One region of the Kitasatospora sp. NPDC056800 genome, then DNA from elsewhere that is predicted to be linked to it. Evidence: riboswitches for the same ligand, from Rfam matches in the RefSeq annotation. Region 1 holds a riboswitch; each other region holds the start of a gene.
The links. Region 1 has a riboswitch for cobalamin ahead of ACFRQN_RS01425 (HoxN/HupN/NixA family nickel/cobalt transporter). Riboswitches for the same ligand answer to the same signal wherever they lie in the genome.

Region 1 (7,135 bases):
GGCGAGCTCGGCCTGGGCGGCGGCGCGCTCGGCGGGGCCGGTGCCGGGGTGGGCGATGGTCCGCTTGAGCTCGGCCCGGCGCTCGGCGTAGCGGGCGACGACGGCGCGCCGCCGCTCGTTCTTGGCGATCTTGCTCTGCTTGGCCATCAGACCTTCTCCCCCCGGGCGCGGATGCGGGCGACGGCGGCCTCGATGCCGATCGCGTCGACGGTGCGGATGCCCTTGGCGCTCAGCGCCAGCCGGACGTACCGGCCCTCGCCGGGCAGCCAGTAGCGCTTGCGCTGGATGTTGGGGTCGAAGCGGCGGCCGGTGCGGCGGTGCGAGTGCGAGATCGCGTTGCCGAAGCCGGGCCGGCGGCCGGTGAGTTGGCAGCGGGCGGACATGGGTGCTCCCTGGCGTCCGGGAATGGGCAGGACCGGGCTCACGTTACACCAGATGAAAATGACTTCCATTTCGATGTACGGTTCGAGCCAACCCCTCGGACCGGAACCCGAGACCCCGACCCCCAGACCCCAGGAGGACGTCCCATGGCCCGCAGCGAACTGCGCCCGGTGATCAGGCTCCGCTCCACCGCCGGCACCGGCTTCACGTACGTGACCCGCAAGAACCGCCGCAACGACCCGGACCGGATGGTCCTGCGCAAGTACGACCCGGCCGCGGGCCGGCACGTCGACTTCCGCGAGGAGCGCTGACCCCGGACACGCGAACGGCGCCTCCCCGGACTCGGGGAGGCGCCGTGGGTGGCCGGGCCGCTCGGCTCAGGAGCCCTCGGGCGTCCAGCGCTGCTCGACCCGGGCGAGCTTCCAGTACCCGATCGCGATCGCCCAGACCACCACGAACAGCCCGGCGATCGCGTAGCCCACGTTGTCCAGCGAGATGTCCGCGACGAACCCGGTGACCGGGTCGGTCAGGTCGAGCTTCTCGTGCAGCACCCCGACCAGCTCGATGGTGCCGATGATGAAGGCCACCGCGATCGACAGACCCGTGATGGTCAGGTTGTAGTACACCTTCCGGACCGGGTTGGCGAAGGCCCACTGGTACGCGAAGTTCATGAACGTCCCGTCCAGGGTGTCGAACAGGCTCATCCCTGCCGCGAACAGCAGCGGCAGGCAGACGATCGCGTACCAGGGCAGCCCGGAGGCCGCGCCCGAGCCGGCCATCACCATCAGGGTGACCTCGGTCGCGGTGTCGAAGCCCAGGCCCAGCACCATGCCCACCGGGAACATCTGCCCCGGCCGGGTGATCGAACGGGTCGCCCGGTTCAGCACCCGGGCCATGAAGCCGCGCGAGTCGAGGTGCGCCTCCAGCTCCTTCTCGTCGAACTTCCCGGCCCGCATCGAGCGGAACACCCTGAGGATGCCGAGCAGCGCCGCCAGGTTGAGCGCGCCGATCAGGTAGAGGAACACGCCGGAGGTGGTCGTCCCGATCACGCCCAGCCACTTGTGGGTGGCCGACTCGTCGTCCATCAGCGTGTTCGCCAGCTGCGCGCCGCCCGCCACCAGGGCGGCCATCAGCACCACCATCGAGGAGTGCCCGAGGGCGAACCAGAAGCCCACCGAGACCGGCCGCTTGCCGTCCGCCATCAGCTTGCGGGTGGTGTTGTCGATCACCGCGATGTGGTCGGCGTCGAAGGCGTGCCGCATCCCGAGGGTGTACGCGGTGATGCCGAGGCCCACCCCGAAGACCTGGGTACCGACCGCGTACCGCTCGGGCGCGACCAGGAAGATCAGCGTGCCGAAGGCCACCACGTGCATGGCCACGATCACCGCCATCAGCCCGGCCGTACGGACGGTGTCCTCGCGCCGCCATCTGAAGCTGGGCAGCACGGAAGGGGCCGGCTTCGCGCCGGCGGCAACGGTTTCGGGCAGGGTCATCTGCGGATCACGCTCCAGCACCTCGTGGAAAACCTCGTGAGATGCCGTGGCCGGTCTCCTGGCTGACGGGATACCCGTGCCCGCCTTCCCAGGTGCGCGAGGCACCCAGTGGCTCCGTGGGCACGGACGACGTTCCTCCGCGGGCGGAGGAACGACCCGATCACAGTGGCGAGGGCCGCTCCGGGCTGGGACCCCTGAGGGTCCGTCACCGGTCTTCCCGAGCACCACGGCGGGGAACACCGTAGGGGCCGCGCCCCGACCCGTGCAAGGCTGCGCACCTGCGCAGGTGTCCAGGATCACAGGCGACCGCCTGCAAGAATGTCCGCATGCATCTCGTACCGGCCGACCGCGCGGGCCACCGCACCATCGACGGGCACCGGGTCTGCGAGGCCATCGCCGCGATCGGCGACCCCGCGCACGTCCGGTCCTGGGCCGAGCGGTTCTCCCTGCTCGCCGACCCCGGACGGCTCGCCCTGCTGCTCGCCCTCCACCGGGCCGGCCCGCTCGCCGTCAGCGACCTCGCGGTGGCCACCGGCATGCGCGACCCCGCCGTCTCCCAGGCCCTGCGGCTGCTCCGTACGGCCGGCGTGGTCACCGGCGACCGGGACGGACGAGTGGTGCGCTACCGGCTCGTGGACGAGGCCATGCGCCCCCTCCTCGACGAGTGCGCCGCCGCCGAGCACCACGAGCCCAGCGCGGCAGTGGGCTGACCCCTCCCGCCGACGCCTGCCCGACCTGCTGACTCCCGCTCGGTCCGCCGACTCCCGCCCGGGCCGCTGACTCCCGCTCGGGAAGGCGCGCCGTGAACGGCCCCGGCCAGTACGATCATGATGTGCCGTCCCACCCCCATGCCTGGCCCGCCGACCGCTGGAACACCGACCCGGTCAAGGCCCGCGTGCTGGCGGTCGCCCGCACCCTCACCTCGGCCACCCGGGTGCTGGACGTCCTCTCCCTGCTGAGCCCGCACGGCATCGAGTGGTACTTCACCGTCAACCCCGGTTCCGTCTTCGCCGACCGCGCCCTGGACGACTACCTGCACGGCCTGTCCGGCTTCACCGTGCTGGACTGGGACGACGCCGTCCGCCACCGCTTCGACCTGGCCGTCGCCTGCGCCGTCCACTCCTCCATGCACCGCCTGGACGCCCGCCTCGTCGTCCTGCCGCACGGCGCCGGCTACAACCGCCTGGTCACCGAGTCCACCGGCGACACGGTCAGCGCCGCCGGCCTGTCCCGCAACGAACTCACCCACCGCGGGCGGGTGTTCGTGGACGTCCTCGGGCTCTCCCACCCCGAACAGCTGGACCGGCTGCGGACCTCCTGCCCCGAGGCCCTGGACGTCGCCCGGGTGGTCGGCGACCCGTGCTTCGACCGGATGCTCGCCAGCCGGCGCTCCCGGGACGGCTACCGCGCCGCGCTCGGCGCCGTCGGCGGCCGACGGCTCGTCGTCGTCAGCTCCACCTGGAGCGAGCACTCGTTATTCGGCCGCCACCCCGACCTGCCCCGGCGGCTCGTCCGCCAACTGCCCGCCGACGAGTACACGGTGGCCGTCGTCCTGCACCCCAACGTGTGGAGCCGCCACGCCCCCGGGGCGCTGCTCGACGACGCCCGCCGGATGGGCCTGCGCCTGATCCCGCCCCACCAGGGCTGGCAGGCCGCGCTCGTCGCCGCCGACTGCGTGATCGGCGACCACGGCTCGGTCACCGTCTACGGCGCCGCCCTGGAACACCGCACCATGCTCGTCGCCACCGGCGCCGCCGAACTCGACCCGCGCTCCCCCAGCTACGCCTTCGGCCAGGCCGCCCCCGTCCTCGACCCGGACGGGGACCTCGCCGCCCAGCTCGAACGGGCCCTCGCCGAGGCCCCGGCCGGCCTGCGCGAGATCACCGACCGCTCGCTCGCCCACCGCGGCGAATCCGCCCGGCTGCTGCGCCCGCTGCTCTACTCCTTCCTGGACGGCCTGGACGAACCCGGGGACGAACCGGCCCTGCCGCCCTACCCCAGGCCCGTCCCCTGCCCCGGGGCCGCCGAGTGGCCCACCGCGTACGACGTCGAGGGCAGCACCGAGGGGACCGAGGTGAGCCTGCGGCGCTACCCCTTCCACCCGGACGACCACACCCCGCGCGGCTTCCACGCCCTCACCGACGAGCACCCGGGCGACGCCCTGCGCTACACGGCCGAGGTGATCGCCCGCACCGAGGCGCACGCCGAACGCACCGCCACCCGCTGGCTCGCCGACACCGCCGCCGAACTGCCCGGCCTCGCCGTCGCGGTGGCCGCCCTCGGCCCGGCCCGCCACCTGCTCCGGCTGCACGGCGGCCGACTGCTGGAGGCCCGCGCCGAACCGGACTGGGGCCGCCCCGACCCCGCCGTCGACCCGCTGCTGCTCGGCTCCGCCGTGGCCTGCTGGCTCGCCGACGGCGGCGACCCGGCCGGCCTCCCCGAGCACGGACTCACCGTCCGCACCGGCGGGGACCGCACCCGGGTGTCCTTCCGTACCGGGCCCTGACCCCGCCCGCCCGCTACGGACCGCCCCTCGGCCCGGACCGCCCCTCAGCCCGCCAGCTGCCGCAGCCGCTCGCGGCTGCGCTCCGCCAGCTCCGCGTCGTCCAGCTCCTCGGCGAGGGTGACGAGCAGGGTGTGGGCCTGCGCCTCCTTCGCGTACTGGTTCCGCTCCTTGGCCCGCCGGGCGCAGTCGTCCGCGTGGGCGACGGCGAGGTCCAGCTGCCCGAGGGCCCGGTGGGCCCGGGCCCGGACCAGCGGCAGCTTCATCAGCATGTCGTTGTCCCGCGTCCGCCCGGCCCGGGCGGTGGCCTCGGCCAGCAGGGTCAGCGCCTCCTCCGGACGGCCGTCGGCGATCAGCGCCTGCGCCAGGTTGTAGCTCTGGACGATCTCGCCGTGGTCGTCGCCCCGGTTCTCCGCCAGGGCCAGGGTGAAGCGCTCCACCGCGTCGCCCGGGCGGCCGTCGGCCAGGCAGAGCAGGCCGTCGGTCTCGTAGAGCACCCCGACCACCCGGCGGTTCGTCACCAGCGGGACCAGCTCCGTGGCGAGCGCCAGCTGCTCGGCGGCGAGCCGGTACTCCTTGCGCTCCTGGTGGGCGCGGGCGAGCTGGTTGCGCATCTTGACCACGGCGGCCGGCTGGTTGTCCCACTGGGCCGACTCGATGCCGAGCCGGTGGGTGGCGATCCAGTCGTCGTAGAGCTTGCGGCCGTGGTACAGCGGCCAGAGCGACTCGCAGAGCCGCCACACCTCGCCGTGCCACCCCTGCGCGGCCGCCTCCTCCACCACCGCGCGGAAGTCGGCGCGTTCGGCGTACAGCCACTCCAGGGCCGCGGCGTCGGAGGCGAAGCCGGGCAGGTCGTCGCCGCTCGGGTCCTGCAGCCGGAGCCGGTCCCTGCCCATCGTCCGGTCGGCGAGCGAGGCACGGCCCCGGAAGTACGCCACGACGCCGGCGAGGAGCCCGGCGCGGTCGGGCAGCTCCCGCGTCCGGCCGTAGGCGTGCAGCCGCACCACGTCGTGGGCCCGGAATCGGTCCTCGCCGTCGTCGTCCACCACCTCGTCGAGCACGTGGACGCCACGCAGCTCCCTGACCGCCTGCTCGGCGCGCTCGACGCCGACCGCCCGCGCCAGTTCGGCGGACACGAAGGGGCCGGGGTGCACGCCGATCAGCTGGTAGAGCGCCCGGCCCGGCGCCGACAGCCGCTCGTGGACCAGGTCGTACGTCGCGCCGAGATCGCTCTCCTCGTCCTCCAGCATCGCCAACCTGCCCTCCCGGTCGTGCAGTTCGGCCACCACCCGGCCGACCGGCAGGCTGTCCCGGTCCAGCAGCTGGCTCCCGACCGCGTTCAGCGCGAGCGGCAACCCGCCGCACAGCTCGACCAGTTCGGCCAGTTCCCCGTCGGTTCCCCGCCCGGAGCCCACCCAGCCCCGCACCAGTTCGGCGCCCGCCGCCGCGCTCAGCGGCCCGAGTCGGCGCACCTCGGCGCCGTCCATCCGCAGCGCGGGCAGCCGCCGCCGGCTCGCGACCACCACCAGCCCGCAGGCGGGGAGCAGCGCCCGGACCTCCGCGGCGTGCTCGACGTTGTCCAGGAAGAACAGGCACCGGCGCCCGGCGGTGGCGGTGCGGAAGGCCGTGAACCGCTCGGCCTCCACGGCCGGGGGCTCGGCGCCCAGGGCGCGCAGGAAGCCGGCCAGCAGCCCGGGGAGGTCCACCCCGCCCTGGTGCCGGTAGGCCTTCAGGTCGGCGTAGAGGTCCCCGCCGGGGAAGCGCTCCCGGTGGCGCTCGGTGAACTTGGCGATCAGCTCGGTCTTCCCGACCCCGCCGAGGCCGGTGAACACCACGACCCCGAGTCCGCCCTCCTCGACCCGGTCCAGCGCGCCGGCCAGTGCGGCGAACTCCGGTTCACGGTTGACGAACGGGCCGTGCGGCGCGCGCACCTGACGGGGCGTCGGCACCGTCGGCGGCTGGTGGAGGTGCACCGACCCGATGCTCCCGGCCTGCACCACATGGCCGCCCACCGTGGCGCCTGACACGGTGTTGGCCACCTCGTGCCGCTCCATCCGCCTGCTCCCTCCGGCCGCCCGGGCCCCAGCCTACGGGCTGGGCACCCGGCCGGAGGGGCGCTCGGGTGTCACCGGGGGGTGATCTCGCCCATCTCGCCCCAGCCGTCCATGCCGGGGATCTCGATCGAGACGATCTGCGGCTTGGCGGCCACGGCGTACGACATCTCGTCCATGGCCTTGGTGAAGTGCGCGGACTCCACGTGCTCCTTGCCGGCGTCGCCGTCGCGGAACGCCTCGACCAGGACGAACTCGTTGGCGTTGTCGACGCTGCGGGACCACTCGAAGAAGAGGTTGCCGGGCTCGCTGCGGGTGGCCTGGGTGAAACCGTCGACCAGGTCGAGCCACTCGTCGGCGCGCTCGGGGCGGACCGCGAACTTGACCGTAATGAAGATCATGGGACTTCCTTCCCTTCCACGTTCACACGTGGCCGTGCGGACAGGTGCCCGCCGCTCGGCGGGCACCCGTCCATCGTCGCAGGTCAGAAGGGCTCTCCACGACACGGGGGCGTTGCGCGTCCCGGCCGGGGCCGGTCACGCCGCCTGGCAGGCGGGGCACCAGAAGAGGTTGCGGGCGGCGTGCTCCTCCGTCCGCACGTCGGTGCCGCAGACCAGGCAGGGCATGGCGGCCCGCCGGTAGACGTACACCTCGCCGCCGTGGTCGTCCACCCGGGGCGGGCGGCCCATCGCCTCGGGGGTGTGCTC
Region 2 (7,135 bases), on a different contig from region 1:
GGCCAAGGCGCCCGCCCTGCTCAACCCGCTGTTCGCGGCGAGCGGCGTGGACGCCGTGCTCGTCCCCGTGCACGCCCCGGCGGACCGGCTGGACGAGGTCGTCCGAGGGCTGAAGGCCGTCGCCAACCTGGACGGGCTGCTGGTCACCGTCCCGCACAAGCTGGCGATGTGCGGGCACGCCGACGAACTCAGCGACGCCGCCGCCCTGTTGGGCAGCACCAACGCGCTGCGCCGCGAGCCGGACGGCCGCTGGTACGGCGACAACTTCGACGGCGCCGGGTTCGTCCGGGGCCTGGCCGCCGCCGGGCACCACCCGGCCGGGCTGCGGGTGGCACTGGCCGGCGCCGGGGGCGCGGGGCTCGCCATCGCCGCCGCCCTGCTCGCCGAAGGGGCCGCCGCACTCACCGTCACCGATCCCGACCGGGGCCGGGTGGACGCCCTGCTGGAGCGGCTCGGCACCCGCTGGCCCGGCCGCGTGGCCGCCGCCCCGTGCCCGCCCGCCGACGTCGACCTCGCGGTCAACGCCACCCCGCTGGGCCTGGACCCGGCCGACCCGCTCCCCTTCGACCCGGCCCCACTGGTGCCCGGCGCGCTGGTCGCCGACATCATCATGACGCCCGCCGAGACCCCGCTGCTGCGCACCGCCGCCGCCCTCGGCCTCGCCACCCACCCCGGCATCCACATGCTCGCCGAGCAACTGCCGCTCTACCGCTCCTTCTTCCGCCTTCCGGGGTGATCCCCCGTCCCTCCGGAGCCGGCCGACCCCCGTGGCCGTTCCCTCCCCCGTCCCCGGGAACGATCCAAACGATCATCCCACCAGCCGGTCGCCACCGACCTGACCACGCCTGATAGCGTGCCATCGCCGTGGTGTTCGGGAAACCGGTCTGAGTCCGGTGCGGCCCTCGCCACTGTTGCCGCGGAGTTCCGCGGCCCTCGCTGACCGGCTTTCGCCAGCGGTCAGGGCCACTGGGCGGGCTGGGAGAGCCGCTCGGGAAGGTCGGTCGCGGCGTGTTGATGCGGAAGCCAGGAGACCGGCCACGGCGCGACATGTTCCACGAGGGTTTTGGAGAACACGTGCCCAGCGGTCAGCCGTACCCGCATCCGGTCCGATCCATACGTTCCATGCGCTCCGCGCGCTCCATGCGTCCCGTACGTCCCACAGGTCCGACACGTGTCGGCCGGGCCGTCACGGCCCTGCTGTTCGTCGGTGTGCTCGGAGGGTGCGCGGGCGCCCCCGCGCCCGTCGCGTCCGGCGGGGCGACCGGAAGTGCCGCGCCGGTCAGCGTGGACAACTGCGGGACCACCGTGACGGTCGGCGCGCCGCCCGAGCGGCTGGTGACGCTCAACCAGGGTGCCACCGAGGTGGCCCTGGCCCTCGGCCTGCAGTCCCGCATGGCCGGTACCGCCTACCTCGACGACTCCGTCCCGGAGAAGTGGAAGGCCGCCTACGACTCCGTCCCGGTGCTCTCCAAGAAGTACCCGACGAAGGAGAACCTCCTCGCGGCCCGTCCCGACTTCCTGTACGCCTCCTACTCCACCGCGTTCACCGACAAGGTCGCGGGCACCCGGGAGGAGCTGCGCGGCCAGGGCGTCCCGTCGTACCTGTCCCCGTTCGGCTGCTCGGACAAGAACCAGGTGCCGCCGACGACCTGGCAGGCGGCGTGGGGCGAGCTGAACGACGTCGCCAAGGTCTTCGGCGTCCCGGAGCGGGCCGCCGCGATCCAGCGGCAGCAGGAGCAGCAGCTGGCGCAGTTCACGGCGACGGCCGCGGGCAAGGGCCTGAAGGTCCTGTGGTTCGACTCGGACACCAAGACGCCGTACGTCGGCACCGGCCAGGGCGGCCCCCAACTCGTGCTCGACGCCGTGGGCGCCCGCAACGTCTTCGGGGACCTGCCCGGCAGCTGGCAGAACGTGAGCTGGGAGAAGGTCGTCGCGGCGGACCCGGACGCCATCGTGGTCGCGGACGCCGACTGGGACACCGCCCAGTCCAAGATCGACTACCTGGAGAACGACCCGGTCCTGAGCAAGCTCACCGCCGTGCAGCGCAAGGCCTTCGTGACGGTGCCGTTCTCCGAGTCGACCCCCGGCGTGCTGCTCGCCGACGGTGCCGCCCGGGTGTCCGACGGGCTGGGCCGACTGCACCCGGCTTCATGACCACCGCGCCCCACCCCGTCGTGCGGCCCGCTGGTCCGGGCCGCGCGACGGCGGCCCTGGCCGTCGCCGCGGCCCTGCTCCTGAGCACCCTGCTCCTCGGCCTGGCCGTGGGCTCGCAGCACGAGTCGGTCGGAACGGTGATCGAGGTCGTGGCGCGCCGTCTCGGGCTGGGCGACCCGCCTGTGACGCTGCTGGACGACCAGATCGTCTGGCAGCTGCGGCTGCCCCGGGTGCTGGGAGCGGCCGCCACCGGCGCCGGCCTCGCGGTCTGCGGCGCGGTGCTGCAGACGCTGACCGGGAACGACCTGGCCGATCCCTTCCTGCTCGGGATCTCGGACGGAGCCGCCGCCGGCGCGGTCACCGTGATCGTCCTCGGCGTCGGCGTGACCGGCGCCGTGGGCACCGGCGCGGTGGCGACGGCGGCCTTCGCCGGCGCCCTGCTCGCCGCCGCCGTCGTCCTGGCCCTGGCCGGCGCCCGAACCCGGTCGCTGCCCACCGCCCGGACCGTGCTCGCCGGCATCGCGGTCGGCCAGATGTGCGGGGCCTACACCTCGTTCGTGGTGATGGTCCTCGGGGACCGCGACGCGGCGCGCGGGGTCATGGAGTGGACGCTGGGTTCGGTCGCCGGCGTGCGGTGGCCCACCGCCGTCTTCCTGCTGGCGGTCGCGCTGGTCGGTGTCACGGTCCTGGCCTCCTCGGCCCGCGACCTGGACGCCTTCGCCTTCGGCGAGACCGCCGCCCGCTCCCTCGGCGTCCACGTCGAGCGCACCCGCTGGGTCCTCGTCGCCACCGCCGCGCTGGTGACCGCGTGCCTGGTCGCCAACACCGGCGTCATCGGGTTCCTCGGCCTAGTCGTCCCGCACGTGGTCCGTCTCGTCTGCGGCCCGCGCCACGCCCTCCTGCTGCCCGTGTCGGCGCTGGTCGGCGCGTCCCTCCTGGTGGGCAGCGACGTCGTGGCGCGCTCGGTCCTCCCCGACCGGGAGATCCCCGTCGGCGTCGTCACGGCCGGGCTCGGAGCGCCGTTCTTCGCCTGGCTGCTGTGGCGCCAGGGGCGGGCCGACGGGAGGGCGCAGTGACGACGACGCCTGTCGGGCTGCGCGCGGAGGGACTCGGTGTCCGCATCGGCGGAGCCACCCTGCTGGACGCGGTCTCGATCGCCTTCCGCCCCGGCCGGATCACGGGCCTGCTCGGGCCCAACGGCGCCGGGAAGACCACCCTGCTGCGCGCGGTCGCCGGACTGACCCGGCCGAGCGCGGGCCGGGTCCTCCTGGACGGCGAGGACCTCCACGCCCTCACGGCCCGCCGGCGGGCACGACGGGTGGCCTTCATGGAACAGCAGGCGGACACCCGGCTGTCGCTGACGGTTCGTCAGGTCATCGAGCTCGGCCGCACGCCGCACCGCGGCCGCTGGCCCGTGCCGACGGACTCCGCCGCCGACGCCCACGAGCGGTCCGTGGTCGCCGACGCCGTCGCCGCAGCCGACGTCGGCCACCTGCTCGACCGCTCCTGGCCGACGCTGTCGGGCGGCGAGCGGCAGCGGGTCCAGCTCGCCCGGGCGCTGGCGCAGGAGCCCGACGTGCTGCTGCTCGACGAGCCCACCAACCACCTCGACCTGCGCCACCAACTCGGCTTCCTCGAAACCGTCCGCGGGCTGGGCATCACCACGGTCGCCGCGCTGCACGACCTCGAACTCGCCGCCGCCTACTGCGACGAGGTCGCCGTCCTGCTCGACGGCCGGCTGGTCGCCCACGGGCCCGGCTCCGAGGTGCTCACCTCGCGCACGATCGCGGAGGTCTACGGCGTCGACGTCACCGTGGAACGGCACCCCCGGCACGACAGACCGCACATCCGGTGGAACGGACTGCTCCACGAAAGGACGACGCCATGACCTCCCCCGCCCCGGATGCCCCCGCCCACCGCAGTGCCGTGGTCCTGGTCGGCATGTCGGCCGGGGAGGCCGTCCGCCGTGACGAACTCCTCCGGGCGGCGGCGTCGCACCGGGCCTCGATCGCGTTCCTGCAGCTGGCGGACCCGTCCCTGTCGGCCGAGCTGACCAGGCTGGCCGACGCGGGCACCGGGACCGTGGTGCTGGTCGGCGTCCGCCTCACGGATTCCGGCCCGGGCCAGTCCTGGCTCCGGCGGATCGCCGCGCACTGGTGGCGCGAGCGCGCGGGACACCGTCCCGAACTCCTCGTCGCCACCCGCCTCGCCGACTCGCCGGACGCGGTCCCCACGGTGGCCGCGGCGACGAAGGCCGTCACCGGCACGGAGCCCGGCCTCACCTCCGCGGCCTGGGAGGACGTGCCCGGCCACCGGCACCAGGTCATGGTGTGCCGCGGCCCGCGCTGCGCGGCCAAGGGCGTGGAGGAGGGACTGCGCGCCCTGGTCCAGGGACTGACCGAGCAGGGCCTCGGCGACGACGACGTGCTCGTCACCCAGACGGGCTGCCAGTTCCCCTGCAACCAGGCCCCCGTCATCAGCGTCCAGCCGGACGACGTCTGGTACGGCAACGTCGACCCGGCCACCGCCGCCCTCATCGTCACCGAGCACCTCGCCGGCGGACGACCGCTCGAGTCCCACCGCCTCCCCCGCCACCGGAGGGAGCGGGCGGACCACCACGACGACTGACCGCGGCCACCGGCCCGGGAGCGGCGGTCCGTACCGCGTGGTGCGGACCGTCGCTCCCGTCGTTGCCGACGCCGCGCACCGGCGCGGGCGGCCACGCTCCGCGACCCCTCCCGCGGAGCACCCCCGGGCGCGCGGCCGGGGCGGCGGCGGTAGGACGGATACGGACCCGGCCGGGAGGAGTGTCCGTGAAGATCGTCGTCGACCTCAACCGCTGCCAGGGCTACGCGCAGTGCGCGTTCCTCGCGCCCCGGGTGTTCGAGCTGCACGGCGAGGAGGCCCTGATATACACCCCGCAGCCCCCCGACGGGCAGCGGGAGCGCGTCCTGCGGGCCGCGGCGGCGTGTCCGGTGCAGGCCATCCTGGTCGAGGACCGCGCCGAGGCCGGGGCCGTCGGCCCAGACAGCCCCGGCGGGGAGGGCCGGTCCGGTGTGCGGTGACCTCCGGAGCGGCCGGATCGTCGTCGTCGGCGCCTCGCTGGCCGGGCTGCGCGCCGCGGAGACGCTGCGCGACGAGGGCTTCGCCGGGCGGCTGACCGTGGTCGGCGAGGAGCGCCGCCCCCCGTACGACCGTCCGCCGCTGTCCAAGCAGGTGCTGCTCGGGCGGGTGCGCGCCGGGGAGACCGCGCTGCCGCGCCGCCGCGAGGTGGACGCGGAGTGGCGGCTCGGCGTCCGCGCGACCGGCGTGGACGGGGCGGCCAGGCAGGTGCTGCTCGCGAACGGCGAACGGCTGCCGTACGACCGGCTGCTGATCGCGACGGGCACCCGGGCCAGGCCCTGGCCGGACCCCGCGCAGGCCGCCCTCGACGGGGTGTTCACCCTGCGCACCGCCGACGACGCGGCCGGGCTGGCCGAGCGGCTCGCGGCCGGCCCTCGGCGGGTGCTGGTGATCGGTGCCGGGTTCACCGGCTCCGAGATCGCCTCCGCCTGCCGGGAGCGCGGCGTGGCGGTGACGGTCGCGGAGCGCGGCCCCGCCCCGCTGGTCGGCGCCCTCGGCGGGGCCTTCGGCGCCTTCGCGGCCAGGGTCCAGCGCGCCCACGGGGTCGACCTGCGCTGCGGGGTGACCGTCACCGCGCTCCACGGCCGGGACGGTCGGCTCACCGGGGCCGAGCTCTCCGACGGCAGCCGGATCGAGGCGGACGTCGCCGTGGTCGCCCTGGGGGCCGTCCGCAACACCGAGTGGCTGGCCGACTCCGGGCTCGCCGCCGGTCGGCGTGGCATCGCCTGCGACGCCGGCTGCCGTGCCTTCGACATGTACGGGATCGTCACCGACGACGTCTTCGTCGCGGGTGATGTCGCCCGCTTCCCGCACCCGCTCTTCGAGTACCAGCTGCTCTCCCTCGAACACTGGGGCAACGCGGTCGCCCAGGCCGCGGTGGCGGCCCACAACATGGTCAACCCGGGGCCGCGCCGGCTGCCGCACCTGAGCGTGCCCGCCTTCTGGTCCAGCCAGTTCGGCCTCAACATCAAGTCCGTCGGCGTGCCGACCTTCTCCGACCACGTGGTGGTCGCCCAGGGCTCGCCGGAGGAGCGGCGGTTCGTCGCGGTCTACGGGTACCGGGGCCGGATCACGGCCGCCGTGAGCGTGAACCGGGCCAAGTGGCTGGAGCACTACCAGGGGCTGATCGAGACCGCCGCCCCGTTCCCGCCCGACTGGGTCGGCGTGGAGCCGCCGCCCTCCCGTACCCCCGTCCCGTCCGACGTGCCCGATCCGAAGGTGCTCTCGCACGGTCCCACCGTCGCGCTCACCGGTCACCTGCCCGACCGGCGGCTGACCTTTCGGCGCTGGGACGGCTGAGCACCGTCCCGGCGCCGCGGACCGCCGCCGCCACCCCCGAGGAGCCCGCCATGGCCACCACCGACACCCCCGGCAGCAGCACCGGATCCCCAGGCACGCTGTACCGCCGGATCACCGACTACGCCAACCGCGCCGACCCCTACCCCCTCTACGCCGAGCTGCGCGAGCACGGCGTGGCCCGCCAGGACGACGGCGGCTACCTGGTCGGCACCTACGACGAGGTCGCCGCGCTGCTCCACGACCCGCGGATCAGCTCCGACCGCCGCAACCGCACCGTCCCGGACGAGGTGCAGGTCGTCCCGGTCGCCTTCATCGGCCGGGACGACCCTGAGCACGAACGGCTGCGCAACCTGGCCATGCGGCCCTTCGGCCCGCCGCACGCGCCCGGCCGGGTCGACGCCATGCACGACGAGATCACCGCGATCGCCGGGGAGTTGATCGACGGGCTGCGCGGCCGCGACCGGATCGACCTCGTCGAGGACTTCGCCTACCCGCTCCCCGTCACCGTGATCTGCCGGCTGCTCGGGGTGCCGCGCGAGGACGAACCCCGGTTCCACGC
Region 3 (7,135 bases), on a different contig from region 1:
ATCCGCGGCGTCGACCTGCTGAACAGCCTGCTGATGGAGTACCCGGTCAGCCCGCTGATCTCCGGGCACGACTACCTGGACGACGCCGGGCGGCCGCGCTGGCACCTGCACCTGGCCGACAACTCCCCCACCGCCACCGCCCACTTCAGCGCGGTCGCCTGCATGGGCCTGGCCGTCCACCTCACCGAGCTGGGCGCCGACCGGCTCGGCATCTGCCAGGCCGCGCCCTGCCGCAACGCCTACCTGGACACCTCGACCAACCGCTCCCGCCGCTACTGCTCGGACCGCTGCGCGACCCGCGCCAACGTGGCCGCCTACCGGGCCCGCAAGCGCCTGGAGGCGGAGGCGGCGGCCCGGGCGTAGCGGCCCGCTAGACCTCCTCGACCCAGGCGCCGAGCCGGCGGGCCAGGCCCGGCACCCGGGCCAGCCGCGGGGTGAGCAGCAGCCGCTCCAGCCGGCGCCCCGGCGCCAGCCAGACCGGGCTCGGGCGCAGCCGCAGCAGCACCCGGCCGAGCACCAGCTCGTCCGGGACGGCGCCGTAGCTGCGGCTGTCGCTGTCCACCGGGCGATTGTCGGAGAGCAGCCACCAGCCCGTGGCCCGGCGCTCGGCGGCCCGCTTCACCACCAGCAGGTCCTGCTGGAACGGGTGCCGGAAGACCACCACCGCGCCGGGCCGGATCGGCGCGCCGTAGCGGACCAGCAGCCGGTCGCCCTCGCGCAGGGTCGGGACCATCGACGGCCCCGCCACGTCGACCAGCCCGAACGGCAGCGCGCCGCCCGGGCCGCGCTCCCCCGCCCCGGCGCCCTCCGCTCGCGTGCTCCGCGCCACGACTCCTCCTCCCGCCCCCGCTCGCGCCCCCAGTCTGCCGTACGGACCGCCGTCCGTCCGATGTCCGGATTGCGCCGGTTCCCGGTCCGTCTTTCGCCCTAGGCCCACCGCCCGATCGCGAAACCGGGAGGGCGGAAGGGTAATCTCGGGCGCGGGAAGACGATCTAAGGAAGGACTCCCATGTTCTCTCGTCTGTTTGCACCGCGCGCCACCGTCCACGCCCACTGCGACCTGCCCTGCGGCGTCTACGACCCCGCGCAGGCCAAGCTGGAGGCCGAGTCGGTCAAGGCCACCCAGGAGAAGTACCAGGCCAACGAGGACCCGCACTTCCGCGCCCGCGCCGTCATCATCAAGGAGCAGCGCGCCGAGGCCGTCAAGCACCACATCTCGGTGCTGTGGAGCGACTACTTCAAGGCCCCGCACTTCGAGAAGTACCCGCAGCTGCACCAGCTGATCAACGACACCCTGAAGGCCGCCTCGGCCGCCAAGGCGTCCACGGACCCGGCCACCGGCCAGGCCCTGCTCGACCTGATCGCCCAGGTCGACAAGATCTTCTGGGAGACCAAGCAGGCCTGAGCCTGACGCGTCGCCACCCGACCGCCCCCGTCCGCACCGCCGGACGGGGGCGGTCGTGCGTTCACGTCCGACCCGGCCCGGTAAGGGTTGCCTGCCCTGAGTGGCTGTTATGCTGCCAGGGCGTCCGAGGGGGAAGTCCGGTGCGAATCCGGCGCTGACCCGCAACGGTGAGCACGGCCCGTACCCGCCCGTACGGCCGCGCCAGCCCGATCGCCCTCGGCCGCCGACCTCCCGACAACTCGCCGCGGACTGCGAGGGGAACGGCGCCCCGGCACGCCCCCGGCCCGCGCCCGCCCCGGCGCGCTCCCGGCCCGAGGCAAGGCGCACCCGTGAACCGCGCACCCGTCAACCGTGCAGTCGGCCCGCCCGCTCGCCGAATACCCGTCGTCCCGCTCGCCGCCGGCCTCGCCGCCGCCCTGCTGCTCTCCCTGGTCTGCGGGGTCGCCCTCGGCTCCTCCGGGCTCGGCCTGCCCCGGGTGCTGCGGCTCCTGGGCGCCGGGCTGACGGGCGGCCGGCTGGACGCGGACGAGGCGGCCGCGTACGCGATCGTCTGGGAGATCCGGCTGCCGCGCACCGTGCTGGCCGCCGTGGTCGGCGCCGGGCTGGCCGCCTGCGGGGTCGCCGTCCAGGCCCTGGTGCGCAACGCGCTGGCGGACCCCTTCGTGCTCGGCATCTCCTCCGGCGCGGCCGTCGGCGCCAACGCCGTGATGCTGTTCGGCGCCTTCGCCTCGCTCGGGGTGTGGGCGATCTCCGCCTCCGCCTTCGGCTCCGCGCTGGCCGCCATGACCCTGGTCTACGTCGCGGCCCGCACCGCGTACGGGCTCACCCCGCTGCGGCTGGTGCTCACCGGCACCGCGCTGTCCTACGGCTTCTCCGCCGCCACCACCCTGATGGTCTTCGCCGCCGACCGCGGCGAGGCCGCCCGGGACGTCATGATGTGGCTGCTCGGCAGCCTCGGCGGCGCCACCTGGGGCAAGGTGCCGATCGCCGCCGTCACCGTGCTGGCCGGGCTCGCCTACCTGGCCTGCACCGCCGGGCGGCTGGACGCGCTCGCGATGGGCGACGAGACCTCCGCCTCGCTCGGCGTGGACCCGGACCGGCTGCGCCGCGAGCTGTTCGTGGTGACCGCCGCCGTCACCGGCACCGTGGTCGCGGTCAGCGGGGCGATCGGCTTCGTCGGGCTGCTGATGCCGCACCTGGCGCGGATGCTGGTCGGCGCCGGGCACCGCCGGGTGCTGGTGGTCGCGCCGCTCGCCGGGGCGCTGCTGCTGGTCTGGGTGGACATCGCCTCGCGCACCCTGCTGGCGCCCGCCGAACTGCCCGTCGGGGTGTTCACCGCGGTGCTCGGCGTGCCCGCCTTCCTGGTGATGATGCGCCGCCGCGGCCAGGCCTTCGGAGGTGCCCGGTGACCGCGACGACCGACCCGACCCCGGTGCACGCCCAGGACCTCGCCGTCGACGGCGTCTCGGTGGAGCTGGCCGGCACCCGGCTGGTCCACGAGGTGAGCCTGGCGGCCGCCGCCGGGCAGGTGGTCGGCCTGATAGGCCCCAACGGCAGCGGCAAGTCGACCCTGCTGCGCTGCGTCTACCGGGTGCTGAAGCCGGCCGGCGGCGTGGTCCGGCTGGCCGGCGACGACCTGCACGCCCTCACCGCCCGCGAGAGCGCCCGCCGGGTGGCCGCGCTGACCCAGGAGCACTCCGCCGAGTTCGACTTCACCGTCGCCGAGGTGGTCGCCATGGGCCGGCTGCCGCACCGCCGCGGCTTCGGCGCCCAAGTCGACGGGGACGAGCGGCGCTGCGCCGAGGCGCTGCGCAAGGTCCGGGCCGGGCACCTCGCCGAGCGGGGCTTCCTGAGCCTGTCCGGGGGCGAGAAGCAGCGGGTGCTGTTCGCCCGCGCGCTGGTCCAGGAGCCGCGCCTGCTGGTGCTGGACGAACCCACCAACCACCTCGACATCGCGCACCAGTTGGAGGTGCTGGTGCTCGCCCGCGAGGCCGGTCCGACGGTGCTCACCGCGCTGCACGACCTCAACCTGGCGGCGGGCCACTGCGACCTGCTGTACGTCCTGCGGGACGGCCGGATCGTCGCCTCCGGGCCGCCCGACGAGGTGCTCCGACCCGCCCTGCTGGCCGAGGTGTTCGGCGTCCGGGGCACCCCGGTGCGCCACCCGGAGACCGGCGCCCTCCAGCTGCTCTTCGACCGCCTCCCCTGACCCCCAAGGAACTCCCGTGCGCACCAAGGCCGTTGCCGCCACCGCCCTGCTCGCCCTCGGACTCGTCGGCTGCGGCGCCGAGATCGCCCCGAAGGAGGCCGCCACCGCCTCCGCCCACTACCCCGTGACGGTGGACAACTGCGGGGAGAAGCTCACCTTCGCGCAGAAGCCCGCCCGGGTGGTGACCAACGACGTCAACATCACCGAACTGATGCTCTCGCTCGGCCTCGCCGACCGGATGGCCGGCTACGTGATGCCCGACGACAAGGGGAAGATCGACCAGGTCGCCTGGAAGGACGGCTACCAGCAGACCACCTGGCTCTCCAAGAAGATCCTCACCAAGGAGATCGCGCTGGACGCCAAGGCCGACCTGGTCTTCGCCGGCTGGCACTACGGCTTCGACGAGGGCAGCGGCGTCACCCCGCAGGCCTTCAGGGCGCTCGGCGTCGACTCGTACGTGCTCAGCGAGTCCTGCCGCAGCGGCAAGGGCACCGAGCGCGGCGTGATGGACCCGCTGGAGGCGCTCTACACCGACCTGGCCAACCTCGGCGAGATCTTCGACGTCAAGGACCGCTCCGACCAGCTGATCGCGGACTTCAAGGCGCGGATCGCCGCCGTCCCGCCGGCCGAGCGCCACCCGTCCGTCTTCCTGTACGACAGCGGGCAGGACAAGCCGTACACCGCCGGGAAGTTCGCCGCCGCCAACGAGATCATCGCCAAGGCCGGCGGGACCAACATCATGGGCGACCTCGCCGACAGCTGGGTCACGGCCGGCTGGGAGAGCGTGGTGCAGCGCGACCCCGAGGTGATCGTGATCAACGACTACGCGACGCCGAAGGCCGAGGAGAAGCGAAAGTTCCTGATGTCCTTCCCGCCGCTGGCCGACGTCGCCGCGGTCAGGAACGGCCGGATCTTCGTCATGGACTACGTCGACCTGGTGGAGAGCCCGCGCAACCCGGCCGCGATCAGCGCGCTGGCCGCCTACCTGCGCACCGTGCCGGCCCCCTGACCGGCCCGGATCCCGCTCCTCCGGGTCCGGGCGGCCGCGGGCGTACGCTCAAGGTACGAGCCGACGGAACCCGACCGGAGGAGCGAGATCATGACCACCACGACGGCCCCCGCCGCCTTCGACACCCGCGCACTGCGCGAGGGCATCGAGCGCCGCGACGCCGAGGCCCTCCTGGCGCTCTACGCGGAGGACGCCGAACTGCGCATGGTCGACCGCAAGACCCAGCCCAGCCACCCCCTGGTGATGCACGGGCGGGAGGAGATCGGCGCCATGCTGGACGACGTCTACGGCCGCGAGATGACCCACACACTGGAACAGGTGGTCGTCCAGGGCGACCACGTCGCCTTCCTGGAGTCCTGCCGGTACCCGGACGGCGTCCGGGTGCTGATGTCCTCGATGGCCGGTCTGCGGGACGGCCGGATCATCGACCAGACCTCCCTCCAGGCCTGGGACGAGACCGGTCCCGAGCAGTAGGCTCACGGACATGATCCGCACCGCCGTCGCCACCGACGTCCCCGTCGTCCACGCCATGATCCGCGAACTCGCGGAGTACGAGAAGGCCCTGCACGAGGCGAAGGCCACCGAGGAGCAGCTGCACGAGGCCCTGTTCGGCGAGAACCCGGCCCTGTTCGGGCTGATCGCCGAGGACGACGCCACCGGTGAACCGGTCGGCTTCGCGGTCTGGTTCCGCAACTTCTCGACCTGGCGCGGCACCCACGGGATCTACCTGGAGGACCTGTACGTCCGCCCGGAGGCGCGCGGCGGCGGCCACGGCAAGGCGCTGCTGCTGGAACTCGCCCGGATCGCCGTCGAGCGCGGCTACTCCCGGGTCGAGTGGTCGGTCCTGGACTGGAACCAGCCCTCGATCGACTTCTACAAGTCGATCGGCGCGGTGCCGATGGACGAGTGGACGGTGTACCGGCTCTCCGACGGGGCGCTGGCCGCCGCCGGGCAGCGCTGAACGGCTCCCGGGAGTCCGGGGAAAGGGTCTGCCACCCTGCGTCGCAATGCCTTACCATGAGTAACTCCCGAACCGGGGTGCGGAAGGCAGAGCGATGGCGGATCCGCGGCGCCGGGCCCCCTTCGGGGGTAGCAAGCGGTAACAAGCGGGGTACCAAGAAAGCACAGCGCGCCACCCAGGAGGCAAGGGTGTCCCAGATCGACGGCGATCTCGGCGTTCAGGACTTCGTGGAGGTCCGGCTGCCCGCAGCCGGGGCCTACCTCTCCGTCCTGCGAACAGCGACGGCCGGGTTGGCGGCCCGGTTGGACTTCACGCTCGACGAGATCGAGGACCTGCGGATCGCGGTCGACGAGGCCTGCGCCATCCTGCTCCAGCAGGCGGTGCCCGGCTCCGTACTGTCCTGCGAGTTCCGGCTGGTCGGCGACTCGTTGAAGGTCACCGTCTCCGCCCCGACCACCGACGGCAAGGCTCCCGAACGGGACACCTTCGCCTGGACGGTGCTCTCCGCCCTGGCCGGCGAGGTCGACTCCTCGGTCGCCGAGGACAGGACCGTGACGATCAGCCTGCACAAGAAGCGCGGCGGGTCCCCCTCCCACTAGTCGGGCGCCGGACCGCACCGCACGACCGAGCAGCACCGAGCAGCACCCGCGCAAGGGCCGTCCGCCGCTCCCCCGCTCAGGGGACCGACGGACGGCTCCCGGTACCGCCACCCACGCGGTACGACCAACGAGACGATTCCGGGGCCACCGGCCCCGGTGCTCCCGGAACGGAACGGGGGAATGGCCGTGAGTGATCTGGACCGTACCGGCCTCGCGACGGCGGGACCTGCCGTACCGACCCAGGCGAGCGTTCCCGGCCTCGCCGCCAACGACGAAGCGCACCCGAAGGACGCCCAGCGGATGAGCCACCCCACCGAGCCGACGTCCGAGCCGACGCCTGCCTCCGCGCCCCCGCCGGACCCGGTGGACGAGACGGCCCCGGCCGTCGGGACGGAACCGGCGGTCGAGGCCGAGCCGACGGCCGAGGTCGAGCCGCACGTCGCCCTGCCCGCCCAGGGCTCGCACCGCACCGGCGCCCCGGACCGGGAGGCCGCCCGCGCGCTGTTCGTCCGGCTGTCCGCACTGCCCGAGGGCTCCCCGGAGCGGGTCGAGCTGCGCAACCAGCTGGTGCGGATGCACATCCCGCTGGTCGAGCACCTGGCCCGGCGCTTCCGCAACCGGGGCGAGCCGCTGGACGACCTGACCCAGGTCGCCACCATCGGCCTGATCAAGTCGGTGGACCGCTTCGACCACGAGCGCGGGGTCGAGTTCTCCACCTACGCGACGCCGACCATCGTCGGGGAGATCAAGCGGCACTTCCGCGACAAGGGCTGGGCGGTGCGCGTCCCGCGCCGCCTCCAGGAGCTGCGGCTGTCGCTCACCACGGCGACCAGCGAACTCTCCCAGCGGCACGGCCGCTCCCCCACGGTGCACGAGCTGGCCGAGCACCTGGGGATCTCCGAGGAGGACGTCCTGGAGGGCCTGGAGTCCGCCAACGCGTACTCCACGCTGT

Region 2: linked by a shared signal. The riboswitch ahead of ACFRQN_RS03465 (ABC transporter substrate-binding protein) and the one ahead of ACFRQN_RS01425 (HoxN/HupN/NixA family nickel/cobalt transporter) in region 1 are both predicted to bind cobalamin.
Region 3: linked by a shared signal. The riboswitch ahead of ACFRQN_RS36610 (iron ABC transporter permease) and the one ahead of ACFRQN_RS01425 (HoxN/HupN/NixA family nickel/cobalt transporter) in region 1 are both predicted to bind cobalamin.

What each region holds. Positions count from the first base shown of each region.
Region 1 is NZ_JBHUAL010000003.1:60,401-67,535, reverse strand. It holds gene rpsN (30S ribosomal protein S14) at 1-147, opposite strand, end outside; gene rpmB (50S ribosomal protein L28) at 147-383, opposite strand; gene rpmG (50S ribosomal protein L33) at 528-692, shown strand; gene ACFRQN_RS01425 (HoxN/HupN/NixA family nickel/cobalt transporter) at 759-1,874, opposite strand; cobalamin riboswitch at 1,905-2,118, opposite strand; gene ACFRQN_RS01420 (metalloregulator ArsR/SmtB family transcription factor) at 2,201-2,584, shown strand; gene ACFRQN_RS01415 (hypothetical protein) at 2,707-4,380, shown strand; gene ACFRQN_RS01410 (AAA family ATPase) at 4,425-6,431, opposite strand; gene ACFRQN_RS01405 (putative quinol monooxygenase) at 6,503-6,829, opposite strand; gene ACFRQN_RS01400 (Fpg/Nei family DNA glycosylase) at 6,965-7,135, opposite strand, start outside.
Region 2 is NZ_JBHUAL010000008.1:37,180-44,314, forward strand. It holds gene ACFRQN_RS03460 (shikimate dehydrogenase family protein) at 1-736, shown strand, start outside; cobalamin riboswitch at 849-1,055, shown strand; gene ACFRQN_RS03465 (ABC transporter substrate-binding protein) at 1,285-2,154, shown strand; gene ACFRQN_RS03470 (iron ABC transporter permease) at 2,151-3,230, shown strand; gene ACFRQN_RS03475 (ABC transporter ATP-binding protein) at 3,227-4,042, shown strand; gene ACFRQN_RS03480 (ferredoxin) at 4,039-4,782, shown strand; gene ACFRQN_RS03485 (ferredoxin) at 4,968-5,219, shown strand; gene ACFRQN_RS03490 (NAD(P)/FAD-dependent oxidoreductase) at 5,209-6,576, shown strand; gene ACFRQN_RS03495 (cytochrome P450) at 6,627-7,135, shown strand, end outside.
Region 3 is NZ_JBHUAL010000257.1:4,782-11,916, reverse strand. It holds gene ACFRQN_RS36625 (CGNR zinc finger domain-containing protein) at 1-363, shown strand, start outside; gene sodX (nickel-type superoxide dismutase maturation protease) at 371-733, opposite strand; gene sodN (superoxide dismutase, Ni) at 1,010-1,405, shown strand; cobalamin riboswitch at 1,487-1,612, shown strand; gene ACFRQN_RS36610 (iron ABC transporter permease) at 1,735-2,814, shown strand; gene ACFRQN_RS36605 (ABC transporter ATP-binding protein) at 2,811-3,614, shown strand; gene ACFRQN_RS36600 (ABC transporter substrate-binding protein) at 3,631-4,623, shown strand; gene ACFRQN_RS36595 (nuclear transport factor 2 family protein) at 4,714-5,097, shown strand; gene ACFRQN_RS36590 (GNAT family N-acetyltransferase) at 5,108-5,584, shown strand; gene ACFRQN_RS36585 (anti-sigma regulatory factor) at 5,773-6,183, shown strand; gene ACFRQN_RS36580 (SigB/SigF/SigG family RNA polymerase sigma factor) at 6,364-7,135, shown strand, end outside.